Regions from separate parts of the Crenobacter cavernae genome, predicted to be linked through region 2. Evidence: riboswitches for the same ligand, from Rfam matches in the RefSeq annotation. Region 2 holds a riboswitch; the other holds the start of a gene.

Region 1 (11,380 bases), 190 kb from region 2:
ACGGGCTCGAGGACTACACCGTCGCGCGCCACGTGATGATCAAGCACGGTTGACGCTTTCATCGCCAAGGCCGGCTCGGCCAACGTCGAGAGACAAAAAAACGGCGCCCCGCGGGGCGCCGTCTGCTTGGCAAGCTCGGACTAGGCTTACACGTAAGCGTCGGTGCCCGGGCAGCTGCACACGAGGTTGCGGTCGCCGTACACGTCGTCGATGCGGTTCACCGACGGCCAGAACTTGTTGTCGAACACGTAGGGCAGCGGGAACAAAGCTTCGTCGCGGCTGTACGGGCGGTCCCAATCGCCGGCGATATCGGCCTTGCTGTGCGGCGCGTTCCTCAGCGGGTTGTTGTCCGCCGGCCACACGCCGTCCTGCACCTTACGCACCTCTTCGCGGATCGCGATCATCGCGGCGATGAAGCGGTCGAGCTCCATCTTCGATTCGGACTCGGTCGGCTCGATCATCAAGGTGCCTGCGACCGGGAAGCTCATCGTCGGCGCGTGGAAGCCGTAGTCCATCAGGCGCTTGGCGATGTCGACCTCGGTGACGCCGGACTCCGCCTTCAGCGGCCTGAGGTCGATGATGCACTCGTGCGCGACGCGGCCGTTCTTGCCCGTATAGAGCACCGGGTAGTGGTCCGACAGCTTCTTGGTGACGTAGTTGGCGTTGAGCAAGGCCGCTTCGGTCGCCTCCTTCATGCCGTCGGCACCCATCATCGCGATGTACATGTATGAGATCGGCAGGATGGACGCCGAGCCGAACGGTGCGGCCGACACCGCGCCCTGGCCGGGCTGCGAGCCCGGCACGTCGAACACGACGTGGTTGGCCATGAACGGCGCCAAATGGGATTTGAGCCCGATCGGGCCCATGCCCGGGCCGCCGCCGCCGTGCGGGATGCAGAAGGTCTTGTGCAGGTTCATGTGGCTGACGTCGGCGCCGATGTCGGCCGGACGGGTCAGGCCGACCTGCGCGTTCAGGTTCGCGCCGTCCATGTAGACCTGGCCGCCGTGGCCGTGCACCAGTTCGCAGATCTCGCGCACCGCTTCCTCGAACACGCCGTGCGTCGACGGGTAGGTCAGCATCAGCGCGGCCAGATCGTCGGCGTGCGCCTCGGTCTTTTCCTTCAGGTCCTCGACGTCGATGTTGCCGTTCTCGTCGCAGTCGACGACGACCACCTTCATGCCCATCATCTGCGCGGTCGCCGGGTTGGTGCCGTGCGCCGAGCGCGGAATCAGGCAGATGTCGCGCTGACCCTGGCCGCGCGCGGCGTGGTAGCGGCGGATCGCCATCAGACCGGCGTACTCGCCCTGCGCGCCCGAGTTCGGCTGCATCGAGATCGCGTCGAAGCCGGTGATCGCCTTCAGTTGCTCGGCCAGGCCTTCGATCATCTCGAGGTAACCGGCAACCTGGTCGCGCGGCGCGAACGGGTGGATCTCGGAGAATTCCGGCCAGGTGATCGGGATCATCTCGGAGGTGGCGTTCAGCTTCATCGTGCAGCTGCCGAGCGAGATCATCGAGTGGTTCAGCGCGAGGTCCTTGTTCTCGAGCTGTTTCAGATACCGCAGCATCTCGTGCTCGCTGTGGTGCGTGTTGAACACCGAGTGCGTCAGGTAGGCGGTCTCGCGGCGCAGCGACGCGGGGATCGCGTCCTGCGTCTCGGCGTCGAGCGCGTCGACGTTGGCCGAGCGGCCGGTGAAGAGCTCGATGAGGCGGGAAAGGTCTTCGACGCTGGCGGCCTCGTGGAAGGCGACGCCGAGCACGCTGCCGTCGACGCGGCGCAGGTTGTAGCCGGCCGCGAGCGCGTCGGCGTACACCTTGTCGGCCTTGGCGCCGAGCTTGACCTGCACGGTGTCGAAGAAGCGCGTCGCCACCAGCTTGAAGCCGGCGGCCTGCACCGCGTGCGCGAAGATCGCGGCGAGGCGGTGGATGCGCGTCGCGATGCGCTTGATGCCTTCCTGGCCGTGGTAGACGGTGTAGAAGCCGGCGATGTTGGCCAGCAGAACCTGCGAGGTACAGATGTTGGAGTTGGCCTTCTCGCGGCGGATGTGCTGTTCGCGCGTCTGCAGCGCCATGCGCAGCGCCGGCTTGCCGCGGGTGTCGACCGACACGCCGATGATGCGGCCCGGCGCGGCGCGTTTCATGTCGTCGCGGAAGGCGAAGTAGGCGGCGTGCGGGCCGCCGAAGCCCATCGGCACGCCGAAGCGCTGCGTGTTGCCGACGGCGACGTCGGCGCCCAGCTCGCCGGGCGACTTCACCAGCGCCAGCGCCATCAGGTCGGCAGCGACGACGGCGATGCCGCCCTTCGCCTTCACCGCCCCGATGTGCGGGGTCAGGTCGATCAGCTCGCCGGTTTCGCCCGGGTACTGGAACAGCGCGCCGAAGTAGTCGCCGTTGCCGGCTTCTTCCGGGTGGCCCTGCACGAGTTCGTAGCCGAAGTATTCGGCGCGGGTCTTGAGCACGTCGAGCGTCTGCGGCAGCACGCGCTCATCGACGAAGAAGACATTGCCCTTCACCTTGGACACGCGGCGCGCGAGCGCCATGCCCTCGGCGGCGGCGGTCGCCTCGTCGAGCAGCGACGCGTTCGCCAGCTCCAGCCCGGTGAAGTCGGTCACCATCTGCTGGTAGTTCAAGAGCGCCTCGAGGCGGCCCTGCGCGATCTCGGCCTGGTACGGCGTGTACGCGGTGTACCAGCCCGGGTTCTCGAGCACGTTGCGCAGGATGACGGTCGGCGTCAGCGTCGGGTAGTAGCCGAGGCCGATGAACGACTTGTTGACGGTGTTCTTGCTCGCGACGGCCTTGAGGCTCGCGAGCGCCTCGGCTTCCGGCACGGCGTCCGGCAGCGCGAGCTTCTTGCCGAAGCGGATGTCGGCGGGGACGGTCTGGTCGATCAGTTCGGCCATCGACGCGACGTTAAGCTCGGCCAACATCGCGCGGGTGTCGGCGGCGTCGATGCCGATGTGGCGGGAGACGAATTCGTTGCGGTTGAACAGTTGGGTGAGCGACATGATTCTTCTACCGTTTTTCGCGGGACAAAAAAGCCCTGCACATGGCAGGGCTGATACGGCTGACTTAGGCGCCGACTTCTTGCGCGTACGCGTCGGCGGTCATCAGACCGTCGAGGTCGGCGGCGTCGCTCGGCTTGACCTTGAAGAACCAGGCTTCACCGTACGGGTCGCTGTTGGCCAGCTCCGGGTTGGCCTCGAGCGCGGCATTCACTTCGACGATTTCGCCGGCGATCGGCGCATACACGTCGGACGCGGCCTTCACCGACTCGACGACGCCGGCCTGTTCGCCTTCGGCGTAGGTCCTGCCGGCCTGCGGCAGTTCGACGAACACCACGTCGCCCAGCAGTTCCTGGGCGTGGTCGGTGATGCCTACGGTCACGGTGCCGTCGGCTTCCAGGCGCAGCCACTCGTGGCTGGCTACGTATTTGAGGTCGGCCGGGATTTGGCTCATGAGTTGTTCTCCTGTCGATTCAATTCGGTGTCCCACGCGGGGGCGGCAGTCGCCCAGCATGGGCTATTTTATTCGAATACGCGTTTGCCGTTGCGCACGAAGGGCAGTTTCACCACGCGCGCGCCGACGAGCTGGCCGCGGATGTCGACCTGTGCGGCGTCGGCCGTGGCGGCCGGCACGCGGGCGATCGCGACCGAGAATTTCAGCGTCGGCGAGAAGGTGCCGCTGGTGATCACGCCGTCGCCCGCTTCGGTTGCGACCTTCATGCCTTCGCGCAGCACGCCCTTGCCCTCGAGCACCAGGCCGACCTGCTTCATCGCGATGCCGGCGGCCTTCTCTGCTTCGAGCGCCTTGCGGCCGATGAAGTCGCGCTCTTCGGGCGCCCACGCGACGGTCCAGCCCATGCCGGCTTGCAGCGGGCTGACGGTCTCGTCCATATCGTGGCCGTAGAGGTTCATGCCGGCCTCCAGGCGCAGCGTGTCGCGTGCGCCAAGTCCGCACGGCACGACGCCGGCCTCGGCCAACCTTTTAAAGAAGGCCGGTGCGTCTGCGGCCGGCAGCATGACTTCGAGGCCGTCTTCACCGGTATAGCCGGTGCGCGCGACGAACCAGTCGCCGAACGGCAGCGCCGAAAACGGCTTGAGCGCGGTCACCGCGTCGGCCCAGTCGGGCGGCAGCACCGACAGCGCCTTGGAAATGGCATTCGGGCCCTGCACCGCGATCATCGCGAGTTCGTCGCGCACGGTGAGCACGACGTCGCGGCCTTCGGATTGCTGCTGCATCCACGCGAGGTCCTTGTCGCGGGTGGCGGCGTTGACCACCATGCGGAAGCCCCAGGCGGTGCGGTAGGTGATCAGGTCGTCGATGACGCCGCCCTGCTCGTTGAGCATGGCCGAATAGAGCGCCTTGTTGGCTTCCCTGAGGCGGGCGACGTCGTTAGCCAAGAGATGACGCAGCCAGGGTTCGGCGTCGGAGCCTGTGATGTCGAGCACGACCATGTGCGAGACGTCGAACATCCCCGCGTCGGCGCGCACCGCTTCGTGCTCTTTCAGCTGCGAGCCGTAGTGGATGGGCATGTCCCAGCCGGCGAAATCGACCATCTTGGCGGAAAATTCGCGGTGGGTGGCGTTGAGGGGAGTGCGTTGGATGGCGACGGTCATGGGTGTCCTCGAGGTGTTCAAAACCTGAAAAACACACCCCTCTGTCCCGTCACCTGAGATTTTCCGGACCGTTTATAACGGTGCCGTTAGCCCCTTCGGTGGGCGCTCGAAGCGCCGCTCTCCAGAGTTGATGGGCAAGCGACGCCTGCCCGACACATGCAGTCCTTTTGCCTGAGCGATTGCGGGTGCGCTTGCGCCTTCGGCGGCAGCGGGAGTCTGGGGAAGACCGCTGCTCTCTCCTGCATGATGCTGCGATTATCGACGGCGGCCGCGACGCTTGGCAAGGCTGGAAAACCAGCGGCGAGCCTTTCCAAGGGTAAGCCCTAGAGGGGGAACCTTAAGTCCCGACCTTGGCCAAGGCTTCGGACCTTCAGGCAACGGTCACCGGCCCGGCGCCGACGCGCGCCAGGTCCCAGTTCGCGCGCGCCCAGTCCCAGAGCTCGGCCAACGTTGCGCAGCCGGCGGGCGGCGCGTGCTTGAGGCGGGCGAGCGCCTGGCGCAATTCGGCGGCGGCGTGGTCCGCGGTTATCGCCGGCGCGAGCGTCTGCTTCGAGAGCTTCTCGCCGGCGGCGTTGACCATCACCGGCAGGTGGCAGTAGGCGGGCGTAGGCACATCGAGTGTGCGCTGCAGCACGATCTGGCGCGGCGTCGACACCAGCAAATCGGCGCCGCGCACCACGTGGGTGACGCCCTGCAACGCATCGTCGACGACGACCGCAAGCTGGTAGGCCCAGAAACCGTCGGCGCGCAGCAGCACGAAGTCGCCGACGTCGCTCGCGACGTCCTGGCGGATCTCGCCCTGCAAGGCATCCGTGAAAGCGACCTCGCCGCAGGGCACCCTCAGCCGCCAGGCGCGCGCCTTGCCGCCCGCCGGCAGGCCGGGCCGGCAGGTGCCGGCATAGACGAAACCCTCGACACCTCGCCGGGCGATTTCGGCCAGCTGCTTGCGCGTGCAGGCGCAAGGGTAGGCGCTGCCCGCGGCAATGAGCGCATCGAGCGCATCGCGGTAGTAATGATGACGGCGGCTCTGGTATTCAACTTCGCCGTCCCACTCGAAACCGAACGCCTCCAGCGTATGCAGGATGGACGCTGCCGCGCCGGGCGTCTCGCGCGGCGGGTCGAGATCCTCCATCCTGAGCAGCCACTCGCCGCCGCGCCCGCGCGCCTCGAGGTAGCTGCCGACGGCGGTGGTCAGCGATCCGGCGTGCAACAGCCCGGTCGGGCTGGGGGCGAAACGGCCGCGGTAGCGATGGGCGGGACAAGATGCCTTGTCTAGACTGAAGAACATACGAGAGAAGCTTGGCTAGAATGCCGAGCAGTGGCGTCGATCATTCTGAAAGTAAAGAGGACAGAAGCAATGGCCTACGTTGTAACCGAAGCCTGCATCAAGTGCAAATACACCGATTGCGTCGAGGTCTGCCCGGTGGACTGCTTCTATGAGGGGCCGAACTTCCTGGTGATCCACCCGGACGAGTGCATCGACTGCACGCTGTGCGTCGCCGAATGCCCGGCCGAGGCGATTTTCGCCGAGGAAGACGTGCCGGCCGACCAACAGGCGTTCATCGCGCTGAACGCCGACCTCGCCAAGATCTGGCCGGTGATCGTGACGCGGAAAGACCCGCTGCCCGATCACGAAGACTGGATCTCGGTGAAAGACAAGCTGCAATACCTGGAAAAGGATGCTTGATTCGTTCCGGCGGTCACCATCGGTGATCGCGCTTCGCGCGAGGACATAGGGCCGACGCCGGCCGGCGCTGCGCGGCGTCCCGCCGCCTAAGCCGCCACTCGCGGCCCCGACCGCGGAATCTCGCCCCGGAGGCCTCTTCCCAGCCGGGGCTAGACGACGAACAGCTCCACTTCCCCTCCCGCGTCTCCGCCGCCGAGCGTACGGTGATAGCGCACCTCTTCGGCCACCACGCCGGGCAGCTTGTCCGGCAGGATGCGCTTGACCATCACCTTGCCGTTGCTCGAGAAGAAGTAGACCTTGCGCGCGCTGTCGCCCAAGAGATCCTCGGCGACAACGGGGATCTGCTCGCGCGCGAGATAGTCGCACACGAAACGGGCGTTGAGTTCGCCGACGTTCAACTTGTCCATCCCTTCGAGCACCGCACCGGCGCCGAACACCTTGGCCTCGATCCGCTGCCGCTCGGCGCCGAGCTTGAGCATGTCGTTGATCAGCAACGCCATCGCGTGCACGCCGAAGCGCGCCAACATCAGTGCATTGCCTTCGCGTCCCGAGGTGTCGGGCAGCATGAAGTGGTTCATGCCTGACACGCCGGACACCGGGTCGCGCAGGCACGCCGCGACGCAGGAACCGAGCACCGTCACCAACAGCACGCCGGGACGCGTCGCCAGATACTCCCCGGGCAGAAGCTTGACCGCCTGGCGCTGGAAGTGACGTTCGAAATAGGGGTGGCCAGCCGAAAGCGCGCTCATTGCAAGCCCCTTCAAGTGCCGCGCGAAACGCGCAGGCAATCGACCAGGCGCGGCGCGATGCGCTCGAGCGGCAGGATCTCGTCGACACCGCCGGCGGCGACCGCTTCCTTCGGCATGCCGTACACCACGCAACTTGCCTCGTCCTGCGCAAGGTTGTATGCGCCGGCCTCCTTCAGGCAGCGCATGCCCTGCGCGCCGTCGCGTCCCATGCCGGTCAGGATCACGCCGAGTACGCGCCCCGGCGGCAGCTCGGCTGCCGAGCGGAACAGCACGTCGACCGCGGGCCGATGGCGGTTGACCGGCTCGGTCCGCTCGAGCGCGGTGACGAGGCCCGACGCGAGCTTTTTGACGCGCAGGTGCGAATGCCCCGGCGCGATGTAGACGGTGCCGCCACGCAGCGGCTCGCCGTCCTCGGCCTCCTTGACGGCAAGCGTACAGGCGCCGTCGAGCCGCTGCGCGAAGCTGTGGGTAAAGCCTTCGGGCATGTGCTGGACGACCAGGATCGGCGGCATACCGGCCGGCAGGGCCTCGAGCAGCGCCTTCAAGGCCTCGGTGCCGCCGGTCGACGCGCCGATGCAGATCAGGCGATCCTGGCGCAAGGCCCCGCTATTCACGGACACGGCCGGCGGCGTGCGCGGCGCGAAGCGGCGCGGTTCGGCGAGGCGGGCCGCCGCCACCGCACGGATCTTGTCGCGGATCTCGTCGGCGTAATCGTTCATCGCACGCGCGATGTCGACCGTCGGCTTGGCGAGGAAGTCGACCGCGCCGAACTCCAGCGCCTTGAAAGTGGTGTCTGAACCGCTCTGCGTCAGCGACGAGATCATCAACACCGGTGTCGGCTTGAGCCGCATCAGGCGGCGCAGGAACTCGAGGCCGTCCATGCGCGGCATCTCGACGTCGAGCGTGATCACGTCCGGGCTCGTTTCGCGGATGCGCTCGCGCGCGATCAGCGGGTCGGCCGCGGTCGCGACGACCTTCATGCCGGGGTCGGCGTCGATGATGACGGTCAAGAGGCTGCGGATCAGCGCCGAATCGTCGACTACCACCACGCGTATCACATTGGCCATCGTCGTTTTCAGTTTCCGGTGGGCCCGGCGAGGCGGTAGCTGGTGCGTCCCACCGGCACGAACGCCTGCGTCAGGTGCTGGATGTTTTCCGAATGCCCGAGGAACAACAGCCCGTCCGGTGCCAGGTGCGCGGCCAGCCGCTCGAGGATGGCAGCCTGCGTCGGTTTGTCGAAATAGATCATCACGTTGCGGCAGAAGATCGCGTCGTAGCGCCCCATCGCGGGCCAGTCGGCGGCGACGAGGTTGATCTGGAAGAAGTGCACCAGCGCGGCGAGTTCGCGCTTGATGCGCGCCAGGCCCTGCTGGCGTCCGACGCCCTTCATGAAGAAACGCTGCCGGCGTGTCGGCGGCAGCGCGTCGATCCTGTCCAGCGGGTAGACGCCGCGCGCAGCGGTCTCGAGCATCTGCGTATCAATGTCCGACGCCCACACCTCGTGTCGGTGCTCGGCCAACGTTTCAGTGAGCACCATCGCCGCCGAATACGCCTCTTCGCCGCTCGAACTCGCCGCACTCCATACGCGGTAAGGTTGGCCGAGCCGCGCGTGGCGCGCGGCGTGCTCAGCCAACATGTCGAAGTGGTGCGGTTCGCGGAAGAAGGCGGTCAGGTTGGTCGTCAGCGCGTTGACGAAGACCTGCCATTCGGCGCTTTGCGGCGCCGCGGCAAGATCGTCGAGGTAGTCGCTGAAGCGGGACAGCCCGAGCGTACGCAGGCGTTTGGCGAGCCTGGCGTACACCATATGGTTCTTCGCTTCGTTCAGCACGATCCCGGCGTGCTGGTAGGCCAGTTCACGCACGCGACGAAAGTCGGCGTGCGTGAACTTCAGGTCGCGCTCGAGTACCACGCTGTCGGCATCGCTCACTCTCGGCTCCCGCTCAGAACTCTTCCCATTCGCCTTCCTGCTGGCCGTGGCCGTTCAGCTTGCCGAGCACCGCCGGCTTCGGCGCATGCTGGCGTGCCGGACCGTGACCGAGCGCATGGGATTGCGGCAGATGGCGGCCGGGCTGGCCTGGTGCGAGCCTTGCCGCGCCCGGCTGCGCGGCGCGACGCACGCTGCCGCCCTCTTCCAGCCGGAAGATCGCCACCGCGTCGGCGAGGTTGTGCGCCTGTTCCTCGAGCGATTCGGCGGCGGCGGCAGCCTGTTCGACCAGTGCCGCGTTCTTTTGCGTGTTCTCGTCCATCTGGCTGACGGTGAGGTTCACCTGCTCGATGCCGGCGCTCTGCTCGGTCGACGCGGCCGAGATCTCGCTCATGATGTCGGTCACGCGGCGGATCGAGCCGACGATCTCTTCCATCGTGTGGCCGGCGTCGTCGACCAGGCGCGTGCCCGACTCGACCTTGTCGACCGAGTCGCCGATCAGCGACTTGATCTCCTTGGCCGCCGCCGCCGAGCGCTGCGCGAGGTTACGCACTTCGCTGGCGACCACGGCGAAGCCGCGTCCCTGTTCGCCGGCACGCGCCGCCTCCACTGCAGCATTCAGCGCAAGGATGTTGGTCTGGAACGCGATGCCGTCGATCACGCTGATGATGTCGACGATCTTCTTCGCGCTGGCGTTGATCTCGTTCATCGTCGACACCACCTCGCCGACGACCTCGCCGCCGCGGCTGGCGATGTCCGACGCGCCGATCGCCAGCTGGTTGGCCTTCTTCGCGTTCTCGGCGTTCTGTTTCACCGTGCCGGTGATCTCTTCCATGCTCGAAGCGGTTTCCTCGAGGCTGGCCGCCTGCTGCTCGGTGCGGCTCGACAAGTTGGCGTTGCCCGATGCGATCTCGCGCGCGGCGGTGTTGATCGCGTCGGTCGACTCCTTGATGTTGCGCACGATGTCGCGCAGCCGTTCGACGGTGGCATTGCTGTCCTGCTTGAGCTGGCCGAACAGGCCGTCGTAGTCGTTGGAGATAGTGCGCGTCAGGTCGCCCTGCGCGAGACTGCCGAGCACCTGCGCGACGTCGTCGAGGCCGCGGCTCGTCACGTCGAGCAACCTGTTCACGCTCTCGCCGAGGAGTTTGAAGAAGCCGGTCTTGCCTTCCAGGCCGATACGCTTGCCGAAGTCGCCGTTGGCTGCGGCGCGCACAATGGTTTCCACCTCGTGCTCGACCTCGATTTCGGCGGTGCGGTCCTGCCACTCGACCACGGTGCCGAGGACCTTGCCGCTGCGCCCGAAAATCGGTATCAGCGTCAGGGTAAAGGAGCGGCCCCCGACCTTGATGTTGGCACGGTGAGTATCGCGCAGCCCCTCGAGCAGCCGTCGCTGGTGTGACGGGTTCTTGTGGAACACGTCGATGCTGCTGCCCAACACGTCACGCACCGAAAACTGCGGCAGATCCTTGCGGATGTCGGACTCGGCCTCGGCCAACATCGCCTGTACCGCCTTGTTCACATAGACGATCTGGGCGTTCGCATCGGCGATCATTACGTTGGTCGCGGCCGCGTCCAGCGCGTTGCGGATACGGATGTTTTCCACCGCGCGCCGGGCGGCATGATCCATATGCGCGAACAGGCTGGTCGTGTCGCCGGCCCTCACCTTCAGCTCGGTCGAGACCTCGCCGGATGCGAGCTCCTGCATCAGCTTGGCCGCGTCGGCCGGCTCGCCGCCGAGCTCGCGCAACAGGCTGCGGGCGATCAGCCAGGCGGCGATCGTGGCGGCGACCACCGCCCCGGCGAGGAGGCCGATCAGCAGCCGGATGCCCGCCGCGGCGCTGTCGACCGCGGCCGCCGCGTTGCTCTTGGCGAGGCCTTCCTCATGTTCGATCAGCGCGTTGATCGCCAACATATAGTTCTTCTGCACTTCGCGCATGGAGCTGAACAGCAGGTCGCGCGCGCCGACACGGTCGTTGCTTTGAAGCAACTGGCGGAAAGTTGCCACCTGCGAATGGAAGGCCCGGTCGGCTTCCACGACGGCCGACTGCAGTTCTTGGCCCTTGGCGTCGGCCGGCACCTGCTTCAGGGCGGCCATCGCCTTGTTTATCGTACTTTCGCCGTCATCGATCTGCTTCTGCTGGCCGGCGATCAGAGCGGCATCTTCGGTCAGCAGGATAGTGCGGACCGCGCGCGCGGTCAGGTTGACGCCGTCTATCACCTTGTTGGCCTCGGACGCGCGCGGAATCTGCACCTTGGCGACCCCTTCGAGCCCGTTCTGCAACGTCCTGATCTGGAAGATGGCGACCAGGATCGCCACCACCATCAACGCGCCCACCAGCCCGAATCCGAGTATCAGGCGGTGTTTGACCTTCATGTTTGCCATCGCTTCCCCCTCCCCTGTTGACTT
Region 2 (11,380 bases):
GCAGCGGGTTAGGGTAGAGGCCCGCGGCGACGAGGCCGGCGACGTGCGCCATGTCGACGAGCAGGTAGGCGCCGACCTTGTCGGCGATCGCGCGGAAGCGCGCCCAGTCGATCACACGCGAATAGGCCGAGAAGCCGGCGACGATCAGCTTCGGCTGGTGTTCGAGCGCGAGTTTTTCGACCTCTTCGTAGTCGATCAGGCCGGCCTTGTCGATGCCGTACTGGACCGCTTTATAAATCTTGCCCGAGAAGTTGACCGACGCGCCGTGGGTCAGGTGGCCGCCGTGCGCGAGGCTCATGCCGAGCACCACGTCGTGCGGCTGGATCAGCGCCATGTAGACGGCGGCGTTGGCCTGGCTTCCGGAATGAGGCTGCACGTTCGCGTAGTCGGCGCCGAACAGTTGCTTGGCGCGGTCTATAGCGAGCTGCTCTACCACGTCTACATGTTCGCAGCCGCCGTAGTAGCGCTTGCTCGGGTAGCCCTCGGCGTACTTGTTGGTCAGCACCGAACCCTGCGCCTGGATCACGCGCGGGCTCGCGTAGTTTTCCGACGCGATCAGCTCGATGTGGTCTTCCTGGCGCAGGCGTTCGCCTTCCATCGCCTGCCACAGCGCGTCGTCGAAACCGGCGATCTGCATGTCTTTATTGAACATTCTTCTCTCCTTTGTGGGGATGCGGCCCGGGCTCGGCCAACCTTGGGGATGGTAAAAGGTTGGCCGAGCCTGGCGCGTTTTCAGTCTTCGTAGGCCGACAGCGGCGGGCAGCTGCAGACAAGATTCCTGTCGCCGTAGACGTTGTCGACGCGGCCTACCGGCGGCCAGTACTTGGTGCCGTGGTCGCGCTCGAGCCCGCGCGGGAACACCGCCTGCTCTCTCGAATAGGAATGGCCCCACTCGCCTACCAGCGCGGCCGCGGTATGCGGCGCGTGTTTCAGCGGGTTGTCGTCTCTATCGAGCGCTCCCTGTTCGATCGCGCGGATCTCGTCGCGGATCGTCACCATCGCCTCGATGAAGCGGTCGATCTCGACCTTCGATTCCGACTCGGTCGGTTCGATCATCAGGGTGCCGGCGACCGGGAACGACATCGTCGGCGCGTGGAAGCCGAAGTCGATCAGCCGCTTGGCAACATCCTCGCCGGAGATGCCGGTCGCGTCCTTGATTGGCCTGAGGTCGACGATGCACTCGTGCGCGACGCGGCCGTTAGGCCCGCTATAGAGGATCGGGTAGTGCGGCGCGAGCTTGGCGGCGATGTAGTTGGCGTTGAGGATCGCCGTCTCGGTCGCGCGCTTGAGCCCTTGAGCGCCCATCAGCGTGATATAGGTCCAGGTGATCGGCAGGATGCTCGCGCTGCCGAACGGCGCGGCCGACACCGCGCCGCCGCCGGACAACTCGCCGGCCTTGTGGCCGGGCAGGAACGGCGCCAAATGCGACTTCACGCCGATCGGGCCGACGCCCGGGCCGCCGCCGCCGTGCGGGATGCAGAAGGTCTTGTGCAGGTTCAGGTGCGACACGTCGCCGCCGAACTGGCCGGGTTGGGCGAGGCCCACCAGCGCGTTCATGTTGGCGCCGTCGATGTAGACCTGGCCGCCGTGCGCGTGGACCACGTCGCACACCTCGCGCACGCGCTCCTCGAACACGCCGTGCGTCGACGGGTAGGTGATCATGATCGCGGCGAGCCTGTCGCTGTGCTGCTCGGCCTTGGCCTTGAGGTCTTCGACGTCGACGTTACCGGCGTCGTCGCAAGCGACGACGACCACCTTCATGTTCACCATCTGCGCGGAAGCCGGGTTGGTGCCGTGCGCCGACGACGGGATCAGGCAGACGTCGCGCTGCGACTCGCCGCGGCTGGCGTGGTAGGCGCGGATCGCGAGCAGGCCGGCGTATTCGCCCTGCGAACCGGCGTTAGGCTGCAGCGACACCGCGTCGTAGCCGGTCACCGCGCACAGCATCGCCTCGAGTTCACGCGTCAGTTCGCGATAGCCGGCGGTCTGCTCGAGCGGCGCGAACGGGTGCAGCCTGCCGAACTCGGGCCAGGTCACCGGGATCATCTCGGTCGTCGCGTTCAGCTTCATCGTGCACGAACCGAGCGGGATCATCGTCCTATCGAGCGCGAGGTCCTTGTCTGCGAGACGGCGCAGGTAGCGCAGCATCTCGGTTTCCGAGCGGTAGAGATGGAACACCGGGTGGGTCAGGAAGTCGCCGCTGCGCGCGAGTTGCGCGGGAATCGCGTCGGACACGCTCGCCTCGACCTCGGCAAACGACGGCGTCGTATTGCCCATCGCGAAGATCGACCACAGCGCCTGCACGTCGTCGGCGGTGGTCGTCTCGTCAAAAGAGACGCCGACGCGGGTGCCGTCGACCTGGCGCAGGTTGATAGAGTGCGCACGCGCGAGCGAGTGCAGCACCGCGGTGTGCTTGCCGGTGTCGACGGTGACGGTGTCGAAGAAGGATTCGGTCGGCACGCTGAAGCCGAGGCGGCGCAGGCCCTCGGCCAAGGTCGCGGTCAGCCGGTGCACGCGGCGCGCGATCGTCTTCAGCCCTTCCGGCCCGTGGTAGGCGGCGTAGAGGCCGGCGATGATCGCGAGCAAGGCCTGCGCCGTGCAGATGTTGCTGGTCGCCTTTTCGCGGCGGATGTGCTGCTCGCGCGTCTGCATCGCCAGGCGCAGTGCTTGTCTTCCATGGCTGTCGACCGATACGCCGACGAGGCGACCCGGCATCGTGCGCTTGAACTCGTCGCGCGTCGCGAAGTAACCGGCGTGCGGGCCGCCGAAGCCTATCGGCACGCCGAAGCGTTGCGTGGTGCCGACCGCGACGTCGGCGCCGAATTCGCCCGGCGGGGTCAACAGCGTCAGCGCCAGCAGGTCGGCGGCGACGACGACCAGCGCGCCGTTGGCGTGCGCGGTCTCGGTGACGGAGCGGTAGTCGATCAGGTCGCCGTGCGAGCCCGGATACTGGAGCAGCACGCCGAAGGCTTCGAAGCCGGCGAGGTCGCGGCGCGGGTCGCCGACGACGACCTCGATGCCCAGCGGTTCGGCGCGGGTGCGGATGACTTCTATGGTCTGCGGGTGACAGTCGCGCGCGACGAAGAACACCTTGCTCTTCGACTTGGACAGGCGCTGGCAGAAGGTCATCGCCTCGGCCGCGGCGGTCGCCTCGTCGAGCATCGACGCGTTGGCGATCTGAAGGCCGGTCAGGTCGGTGACCATGGTCTGGAAGTTCAGCAGCGCCTCGAGCCGGCCCTGCGAGATCTCCGGCTGGTACGGCGTGTACGCGGTGTACCACGCCGGGTTTTCGAACACGTTGCGCAGGATCACCGGCGGCGTGTGGGTATCGTAGTAGCCCATGCCGATGAAGGACTTGAACACCTTGTTGCGCCCGGCGATCTTGGCCAGGCGCGTCAGCGCCTCGGCTTCGGTGCAGCCTTCCGGCAGGTCGAGCGGCTTGGCGAGGCGGATGCTTGCTGGCACGACCTGGTTCATCAGTTCGTCGACCGACGCGACGTCAAGCTCGGCCAACATCGCTTCTTTTTCGCTTGTATCGGGGCCGATGTGGCGGCGCTGGAACAGTTCGCGCTCGGTCAGTGCGGCGTAGGGTTGCTGGCTCATGGCGGTCTCCCGGGATCAGGCGAGGTCGCCGACCAGTTGCTGGTAGGCGGTTTCGGTCAGGAGACCGGCAAGCTCCTCTGCGTCGTCGAGCTTGACCTTGAAGAACCAGCCGTCAGAAAGCGGTGCGTCGTTGACGAGAGACGGCTCGCCTTCGAGCGCGGCGTTCACCTCGACGATGGTGCCGGCGACCGGGATCTTGATCTCGCCGGCGGCCTTCACCGATTCGATCGTCGCCGCCTCGTCGCCGGCGGCGAAACGCTCGCCGACCTTCGGCAGCTGCACGAATACGATGTCGCCGAGCTGTTCCTGCGCGAAGCCGGTGATGCCGACGGTCGCGGTGCCGTCAGCCTCGCTGCGCAGCCATTCGTGGGATTCGGTGAATTTGATGTCGCTCATGTCTCTCTCCTGACGGGTGAAGTGCGGATGAATCCGACGTCACGGTCAAGAAGACGGAGCGGGCGAATGCGGGGAAGGGCATCCGGAACGCGGGCGCGCACTTGACTTGACGTCGGTTGGCGCCCCCTCTGTCCGTTTGCCTGAGAGATTACGGTGACGGGGTGAGACCCATCGCCTTCCTTCGGCGAGGCGACCGGGCCTGGCGTGTCCACGATGGACGGCCTCGGTGCCTTCTCTCCAGAGAGCTCGTCGACGCGGCAGTCCTTTTGCCTGAGAGTTTCTGGGGCGATACCCCTTCGGCGCCGCCATTCAAGGCGATCTCTCCCGCTGCGTCACATAAGCTGATTGGCAATTTAATTAATCGGTTTTTGAATGTCAACCGGCCAAGTCGTAAAAAATCGGGGCCCGAAAGAAATATAAAAATCGCGCAGAGGGTAAATGATTAAGGGTTTTACCGGGGACGGAAACGCCCGTCAGGCGGGGATTTCGGCGGGGTGTGAAAAAAGGGCGACATAATGATTCGGCGAAAAGACAAGGGGGAACCCGCGTGTTTGAAAACGGCTATTGCGGTGCAATAACGGTGATGACGAGAAAATATTCAGTCGCGGCGTGGGAAACTGGATTTTGAAACGCTTGTTTTTGCTGCGAAGCACAAAATAAAGACGGTGCCGGCGCCGATTGACGCGAACGCACGTCGCTTCCTAGAGTGCGATCAGCCTAGCGAACGCAGCGGGAGAGATCGCCTTGAATGGCGGCGCCGAAGGGGTATCGCCCCAGAAACTCTCAGGCAAAAGGACCGTTGCGTTGATGGGCACTCTGGAGAGTAGGCCGCGGGACGTCGTCGCACAACCCGTAGGCCTCGCCGAAGGAAAGGCGCCGACGAGAGTCGGCGCCGTCAATCTCTCAGGCAAACGGACAGAGGGGGCATGCGCATCGGCCAGGGCCTGCCGTCGACCGACTGCAGGAACCCGGCCGGTCTCGGCCGCCGTCCGGCGGCGTCTCGCCCCCGTCTGAGGAGTCTTGCCATGAACACGTCACGCTAGCGCACTCCATCAGGTCGCGCCGGCCCACAAGGCCACCCGACCTTTCATCCGGCCCGCTCATCCGGCGGTCCGGTCCGTGCATCTTCTGGAGAAAGCCCCCGACAGCGTCCCCGACAGAGGGCTGCCCCGGGGTGGGAGAAATCATGCAGCAAACACCGCAACAAGAAACCTTACACCGCGGCCTCGAAGAGAGGCACATCAACCTGATGGCGCTCGGCGCCGCGATCGGCGTCGGCCTGTTCCTCGGCTCGGCCAAGGCGATCAAGCTCGCCGGCCCGGCGATCATGATCTCGTACGCGCTCGGCGGCTTCGCCATCTTCCTGATCATGCGCGCGCTCGGCGAGATGGCGATCCATAACCCGGTCGCCGGCTCGTTCAGCCGCTACGCTAAGGACTATATTGGCCCGCTGACCGGCTATCTGACCGGCTGGACCTACTGGTTCATGTGGATCGTCACCTGCATGGCCGAGATCACCGCGGTCGGCGTCTATATGGGGATGTGGTACCCGGACGTGCCGCCGTGGATCTGGGCGCTGTCGGCGCTGGTGATCATGGGCTCGGTCAACTTCATCGCGGTCAAGGCCTACGGTGAGTTCGAGTTCTGGTTCGCGCTGATCAAGATCGTCACCATCGTGCTGATGATCGTGTCGGGCGGCGGGATGATCTTCTTCGGACTCGCCAACGACGGGCAAGCGCTGGGCATCGCCAACCTGTTCAGCCACGGCGGCTTCATGCCCAAGGGCTTCGAAGGCGTGCTGATGGCGCTGCCGATGGTGATGTTCGCCTATCTGGGCGTAGAGATGATCGGCCTGACCGCCGGCGAAGCGAAGAACCCGAAGAAAACGCTCGCGCGCGCGGTCGACTCGGTATTCTGGCGGATTTTGATTTTCTATATCGGCGCGCTGTTCGTGATCCTGTCGATCTATCCGTGGAACGAGATCGGCGCCAAGGGCAGCCCGTTCGTGATGACCTTCGAGAAGATGGGCATCCCGGCCGCCGCCGGCCTGATCAACTTCGTCGTGCTGACCGCGGCGCTGTCGTCGTGCAACAGCGGCATCTTCAGCACCGGCCGCATGCTGTTCAATCTGTCCGAACAGTCTCAGGCGCATCCGCTGTTCGCGAAGCTCGGCAAAAACGGCGTGCCGAACGCCGCGGTGCTGGTGTCGTGCGTGCTGCTCTTGATCGGCGTCGCGCTCAACTACGTCGCGCCGGAAGAGGTGTTCACCTGGTTCACCGCCATCGCGACCTTCGGCGCGATCTGGACCTGGGCGGTCATCCTGTTGGCGCAGATGAACTTCCGCAAGACGCTGAGCGCCGCCGAGCTGGCCGAGCTGCCGAGCAAGATGCCTCTCTTCCCGTACGGCTCGTATATCGCGCTGGCCTTCCTCGCGCTTGTGATCGGCGTGATGACCTACTTCCCGGACACCCGCGTCGCGCTGATCGTCGGCCCGGGCTGGCTCGTACTGCTGATCGCGGTCTACTACGGCACGGGCATGCACCGCAAGACGGCCGAGCCGCGCCTGCAGACCGAGAGCCGCTGAGTCGCTCCCATCTTCACACATGCAACACGCAGCCCCGCCGTTCAGGCGGGGCTTTTTCGTGGCCGGGCGTTCGAGCCTCGACGTTGGCCGAGGCCGCGCCGGCGCCATTGGGGTCGGGGCCGGACGCAAAAAAGCCGGGCTTGCGCCCGGCCATCTCGCGGCCTCAGGCCGCGACCTTGCGCCGGGGCGAGTGGCTGCGCTGCTGCGTCTCCCAGTTCGCGGCCAGGCCGACCGGCGCGTCGGACGGCAGCAGCGGCGGCCTGCCGCGCACCAGGTCGGCGGCGCGCTCGGCCAACATGATGGTCGGCGCGTTCAGGTTGCCGTTCGGCTCGGTCGGGAACACCGACGAGTCGATCACGCGCAGCCCGGCTATGCCGCGTACGCGCAGTTCCGAATCGACCACCGCCATGTCGTCCTCGCCCATGCGGCACGAGCCGCACGGGTGCATGGTGCTTTCCATGTTGGCGCGCACGAAGGCGTCGATCTCGTCGTCGGTCTGAACCTGAGGCCCCGGCGCCAGCTCGACGCCGCGGTAGCGGTCCATCGCCGGCTGGCCGATGATCTCGCGCGTCAGCCGCACACAGCGGCGGAAGCCCTCGCGATCCTCCTCGCTCTCTAGATAGTTGAAGCGGATCTCGGGATGGACGTAGGGGTCGGCCGACAGCGCGCGCACGTGGCCGCGGCTCTTGGGCTTGTTCGGCCCGGTCAGCACCATGAAGCCGTGGCCCTTGAACGGCTTGTCGCCATCGTAGCGCATCGCCGCGGGCAGGAAGTGGAACTGGATGTCCGGCCAGCGCAGGCCGACCTCAGAGCGGATGAAGCCGCCCGCCTCGAAGTGGTTGCTGGCGCCCAGGCCGTCCTTGAACAGCAGCCAGCGCAGGCCGATCATCATCTTGCCGAACAGCCCCATCTTGCCGTTCAGCGTGACCGGCTCCTTGCATTCGTACTGGATGTAGATTTCCGAGTGGTCCTGCAGGTTCTCGCCGACGCCGGGCAGGTCGTGCTTGACGGCGATGCCGGCCTTCTTGAGCACCTCGGCCGGGCCGATGCCCGAGCGCTGCAACAGGTGCGGCGAGCCGATCGGGCCGGACGACACCAGCACCTCGCGCCGGCAGCGCACGGTATGGGTGACGCCGCCCTGGTCGTAGACGACGCCGACCGCGCGCTTGCCTTCCAGGATGATCTGCCGCGTCATCGCGTGGGTGACGACGGTCAGGTTCGGCCGCCGCATCGCCGGGCGCAGATAGGCGTTGGCGGTGGACCAGCGCACGCCGTTCTTGACCGTCATGTGCATCGCACCGAAGCCTTCCTGCATGTGGCCGTTGCAGTCCTCGGTCTTGATGTAGCCGGCCTCTGCGCCGGCTTCCACCCAGGCGCCATACAACGGGTTCTGCATATTGTTGCCGTTGTTGGTGCTCAGGGGGCCGTCGGCGCCGCGGTAGTCGTCGCCGCCGAACTTGTAGCTCTCGGCGCGCTTGAAATACGGCAGGCAGTTGCGGTAGCCCCAGCCCTTCGCGCCCAGTTCTTCCCACTCGTCGAAGTCGTAGGCGTGGCCGCGGATGTAGACCAGGCCGTTGATCGACGAGGAGCCGCCGAGCACCTTGCCGCGCGGGCAGTGCAGGCGCCGGTTGTCGAGGTGCGGCTCGGGGGTGGTTTCGTAGCGCCAGTTGAACTTCTTGGTGTTCATCGGCAGCGAGAACGCGCTCGGCATCTGGATGATGACGCTCTTGTCGCTGCCGCCGAATTCCAGCACCAGCACCGAGACGTTCGCGTCCTCGGTCAGGCGGTTGGCCAGCACGCAGCCGGCGGAACCGGCGCCGACGATGATGTAGTCGAATTCGTTTGCCATGATTCTTCTCTCCGTGGATGGCGCGGCCCGGGGCCGCTTACCAGCCTTCTCCCGTGGTGTATTGGGGGGTGGTCTTTTCGATGTGGCGGATGAGCTCTTCTTCCTTCTTGAGGTCGAGCGTCAGGCACAAGAGGTAGTAGGCGAGGCCCGAGACGACCAGGCCGACCAGCCAGGCCAGGTCGACGCTGCCGATCATCCGCGCCAGCGGGCCGACGTAGACTTCCTTGGGGCCGTTGAAGATGGTGAAGAACGGGATCATCGTGACAAAGCCGATCAGGTAGGCGAGCAGGCCGCGGCAGCCCCAGTGGCCGTAGAGGTTGTCGTGCGGCAGGAAGAAGTGCGGGATGGCGTAGCGGCCCTTGCGCACGAAGAAGTAGTCGGTCAGGTTGACGGCGGTCCACGGCACCAGGAAGTACAGCATCACCACCAGGTAGATGTTCAGCACCGACAGGCCCGAACCGGAGGTGTAGATGCTCATCGCCACGCCCAGCTGCAGGAAGACCACGAACAGGATGGCCCAGACGCGCACCTTGGGCGTCGGCTTGACCTTGCGGAACGAGTCCACGCCGGTGATCGCCGTCAGCTTGGCGCTGTAGATGTTCATCGCGATGACCGGCAGGAAGGCGATGATGGTGACGGCCACGACCACCGTGCCCAGTTGCGGTGCGACGCTGGCGCCTACGCTGTGGAGCGCGACCAGCACGTCGGTGGCGTGCAGGTGTTCGCCCAGCCAGCCGCCGACGGCGATCATCCACGCGCCGGACAGCGAGGCGCCGAGGAAGACGGCCGCGATCAGCTTGCCGCTCGAGGTGTTCTTCGGCAGATAGCGCGAGTAGTCCGACACGTAGGGCGCGTAGGCGATGTTGTAGCTGGCGCCGGCGGCGAACTGGGTGATGAAACCGATCCAGGTGAAACCCAGTGCAGCCGTGGCGGGCGCGTTGGCCACCGGAGGCGCGTCCTGGATCCAGCCCATCAGCACCGCCAGCGTCACGATGCCGTACAGCGGCAGCGACAGGAACAGCGACCACTTGAAGGTCTTGTGCATCCAGTCGTGGCCGAGGATGGCGAGGATCGTCGCCGGCACCGTCACCGCCAGTCCGACCTGCATCGGTCCCCACGCGAACAGCGTGTTGAGCCCCTGCATCATCAGCACCAGGTTGACGATGTTGAAGCCTGCGAACACGAACAGCGTCGCCAGCAGCACCAGCACCACGCCGCGGTAGCCGAACTGCGCGCGCGACTGGATCATTTGCGGCAGGCCCAGGTGAGGCCCCTGCGAGCCGTGGAAGGCCATGAACAGCGTGCCGAACATGATGCCGAGCGTGCCGGCGATCGTGGTCCACAGCGAACTCAGGCCCACGCTCGGTCCGACGAAGCCGATCGTCATAGTGAAGAAGGTGAAGTTGCCGACAAACCAGAACGGACCTTGCGTCGACAGCTTGTCGGTCCTCTCGTGTTCCGGAATGAAGTCGATCGAATGGCCTTCGATTTCCAGCCCGCCTTGTCCCTGAGACGCAGGCGTAGTGTGCGTACCCGATTTCATCGGTTTCTCCTCTGTATCCTTTGTCGTGCCGTCAGGTGCGCGCATCTCGCGCCGCCCGCGACGGCAAGGTTGGCCGAGCCAGGCTCGGCCAACGTCCGTCTTGTCATGCGCTTGCCCGTGGGCGGTGTACCCGCCTCTTTGTCAGGGCAGCGTGATCCACACGGCCTTGGTCTCCATCAGGTGATCGAGCTGTTCCGGGCCGAGGTCCTTGCCGAAGCCGGACTCCTTGAAGCCGCCGAACGGCATCGCCGGGTCTATCGTGCTGTGCGCGTTCACGTAGACCGAGCCGGCGTGAAGGCGCGGGATCAGGCCGTGCACTCGGCCGAGGTCGTTGGAGTAGATCGCGGCGGCCAGGCCAAACGGCGAATCGTTCGCCTGCGCCAGCGCGTCGTCGATATCGTCGAACGGGGCGGTCACCAGCACCGGGCCGAAGATCTCCTCGCGGACGATGTTCATGTCGTTGCGGCAGTGGGCGAAGATGGTCGGCTCGACGTAGTAGCCCGGCCCTTGCAGCGCGTGGCCGCCGTGGACGAGCTCGGCTCCCTCACGCCGGCCAGTGTCGATGTAGGAGACGACGCGGTCCTTCTGCAGCGCCGATACCAGCGGGCTGATGAAGCAGTCCGGATCCAGGCCTGGGGCGATCTTCAGCGTGGCGGTGTAGGCGATCAGCTCGTCGAGGAAGGCGTCGTACACGCTGCGGTGCACGTAGGCGCGGGTGCCGGCGTCGCACACCTGTCCCGAATTGAAGAATACGCCGTTGGCCACCGCGCGCGCGGCGGCCGCAAGGTCGGCGTCGTCGAGCACCAGCACCGGCGACTTGCCGCCCAACTCGAGCGTGACGCGCTTGATGCTGTCGAGCGCGGCTCGGCCAACGTTGCGGCCGACCGGGGTCGAGCCGGTGAAGGTCAGCTTGTCGATGCCAGGATGGGTGGCCATCGCCGCGCCGACCACGCTGCCGCGCCCGGTGACGATGTTGACCACGCCGTCGGGGATGCCGGCTTCTTGCACCAGCTCGGCGAAGCGCAGCGTCGACAGCGAGGTCAGCTCGGCCGGCTTGACGACGGTGGTGCAGCCGACCGCGAGCGCGGCGGCGAGCTTCCACGCCATCGTCTGCAGCGGGAAGTTCCACGGCACGATCGCGCCGACCACGCCGATCGGCTCCTTGCGCGTGTAGGCCAGATAGTTGCCCGGCAGCGACGGCTCGACGGTGCGGCCGTGCAGCTTGGACGCCCAGCCGGCGAAGTAGCGGAAGGTGTCGACCGTGCCCTGGATGTCGACGTCGCGCGCAGAGGCGACCGACTTGCCCATGTCGATGGCTTCGAGCTCGGCCAACTCGATGGCGTTCGCCTCTATCAGGTCGGCGAGGCGATGCAGCAGGCGCTCGCGCTCCAGCGGCTTCAGGCGT

What was found. Region 2 has a riboswitch for glycine ahead of gcvH (glycine cleavage system protein GcvH). Riboswitches for the same ligand answer to the same signal wherever they lie in the genome.
Region 1: linked by a shared signal. The riboswitch ahead of gcvT (glycine cleavage system aminomethyltransferase GcvT) and the one ahead of gcvH (glycine cleavage system protein GcvH) in region 2 are both predicted to bind glycine.

What each region holds. Positions count from the first base shown of each region.
Region 1 is NZ_CP031337.1:1,964,785-1,976,164, reverse strand. It holds gene DWG20_RS09615 (gamma-aminobutyraldehyde dehydrogenase) at 1-53, shown strand, start outside; gene gcvP (aminomethyl-transferring glycine dehydrogenase) at 147-3,002, opposite strand; gene gcvH (glycine cleavage system protein GcvH) at 3,067-3,453, opposite strand; gene gcvT (glycine cleavage system aminomethyltransferase GcvT) at 3,522-4,613, opposite strand; glycine riboswitch at 4,645-4,748, opposite strand; glycine riboswitch at 4,763-4,865, opposite strand; gene gluQRS (tRNA glutamyl-Q(34) synthetase GluQRS) at 4,984-5,901, opposite strand; gene fdxA (ferredoxin FdxA) at 5,971-6,300, shown strand; gene cheD (chemoreceptor glutamine deamidase CheD) at 6,450-7,049, opposite strand; gene DWG20_RS09580 (protein-glutamate methylesterase/protein-glutamine glutaminase) at 7,061-8,116, opposite strand; gene DWG20_RS09575 (CheR family methyltransferase) at 8,125-8,976, opposite strand; gene DWG20_RS16635 (methyl-accepting chemotaxis protein) at 8,990-11,356, opposite strand; gene DWG20_RS09565 (chemotaxis protein CheW) at 11,380-11,380, opposite strand, start outside.
Region 2 is NZ_CP031337.1:1,773,109-1,784,488, forward strand. It holds gene glyA (serine hydroxymethyltransferase) at 1-652, opposite strand, end outside; gene gcvP (aminomethyl-transferring glycine dehydrogenase) at 733-3,603, opposite strand; gene gcvH (glycine cleavage system protein GcvH) at 3,619-3,999, opposite strand; glycine riboswitch at 4,248-4,336, opposite strand; glycine riboswitch at 4,720-4,808, shown strand; gene DWG20_RS08610 (amino acid permease) at 5,186-6,583, shown strand; gene betA (choline dehydrogenase) at 6,747-8,432, opposite strand; gene DWG20_RS08620 (purine-cytosine permease family protein) at 8,470-9,975, opposite strand; gene DWG20_RS08625 (aldehyde dehydrogenase family protein) at 10,117-11,380, opposite strand, start outside.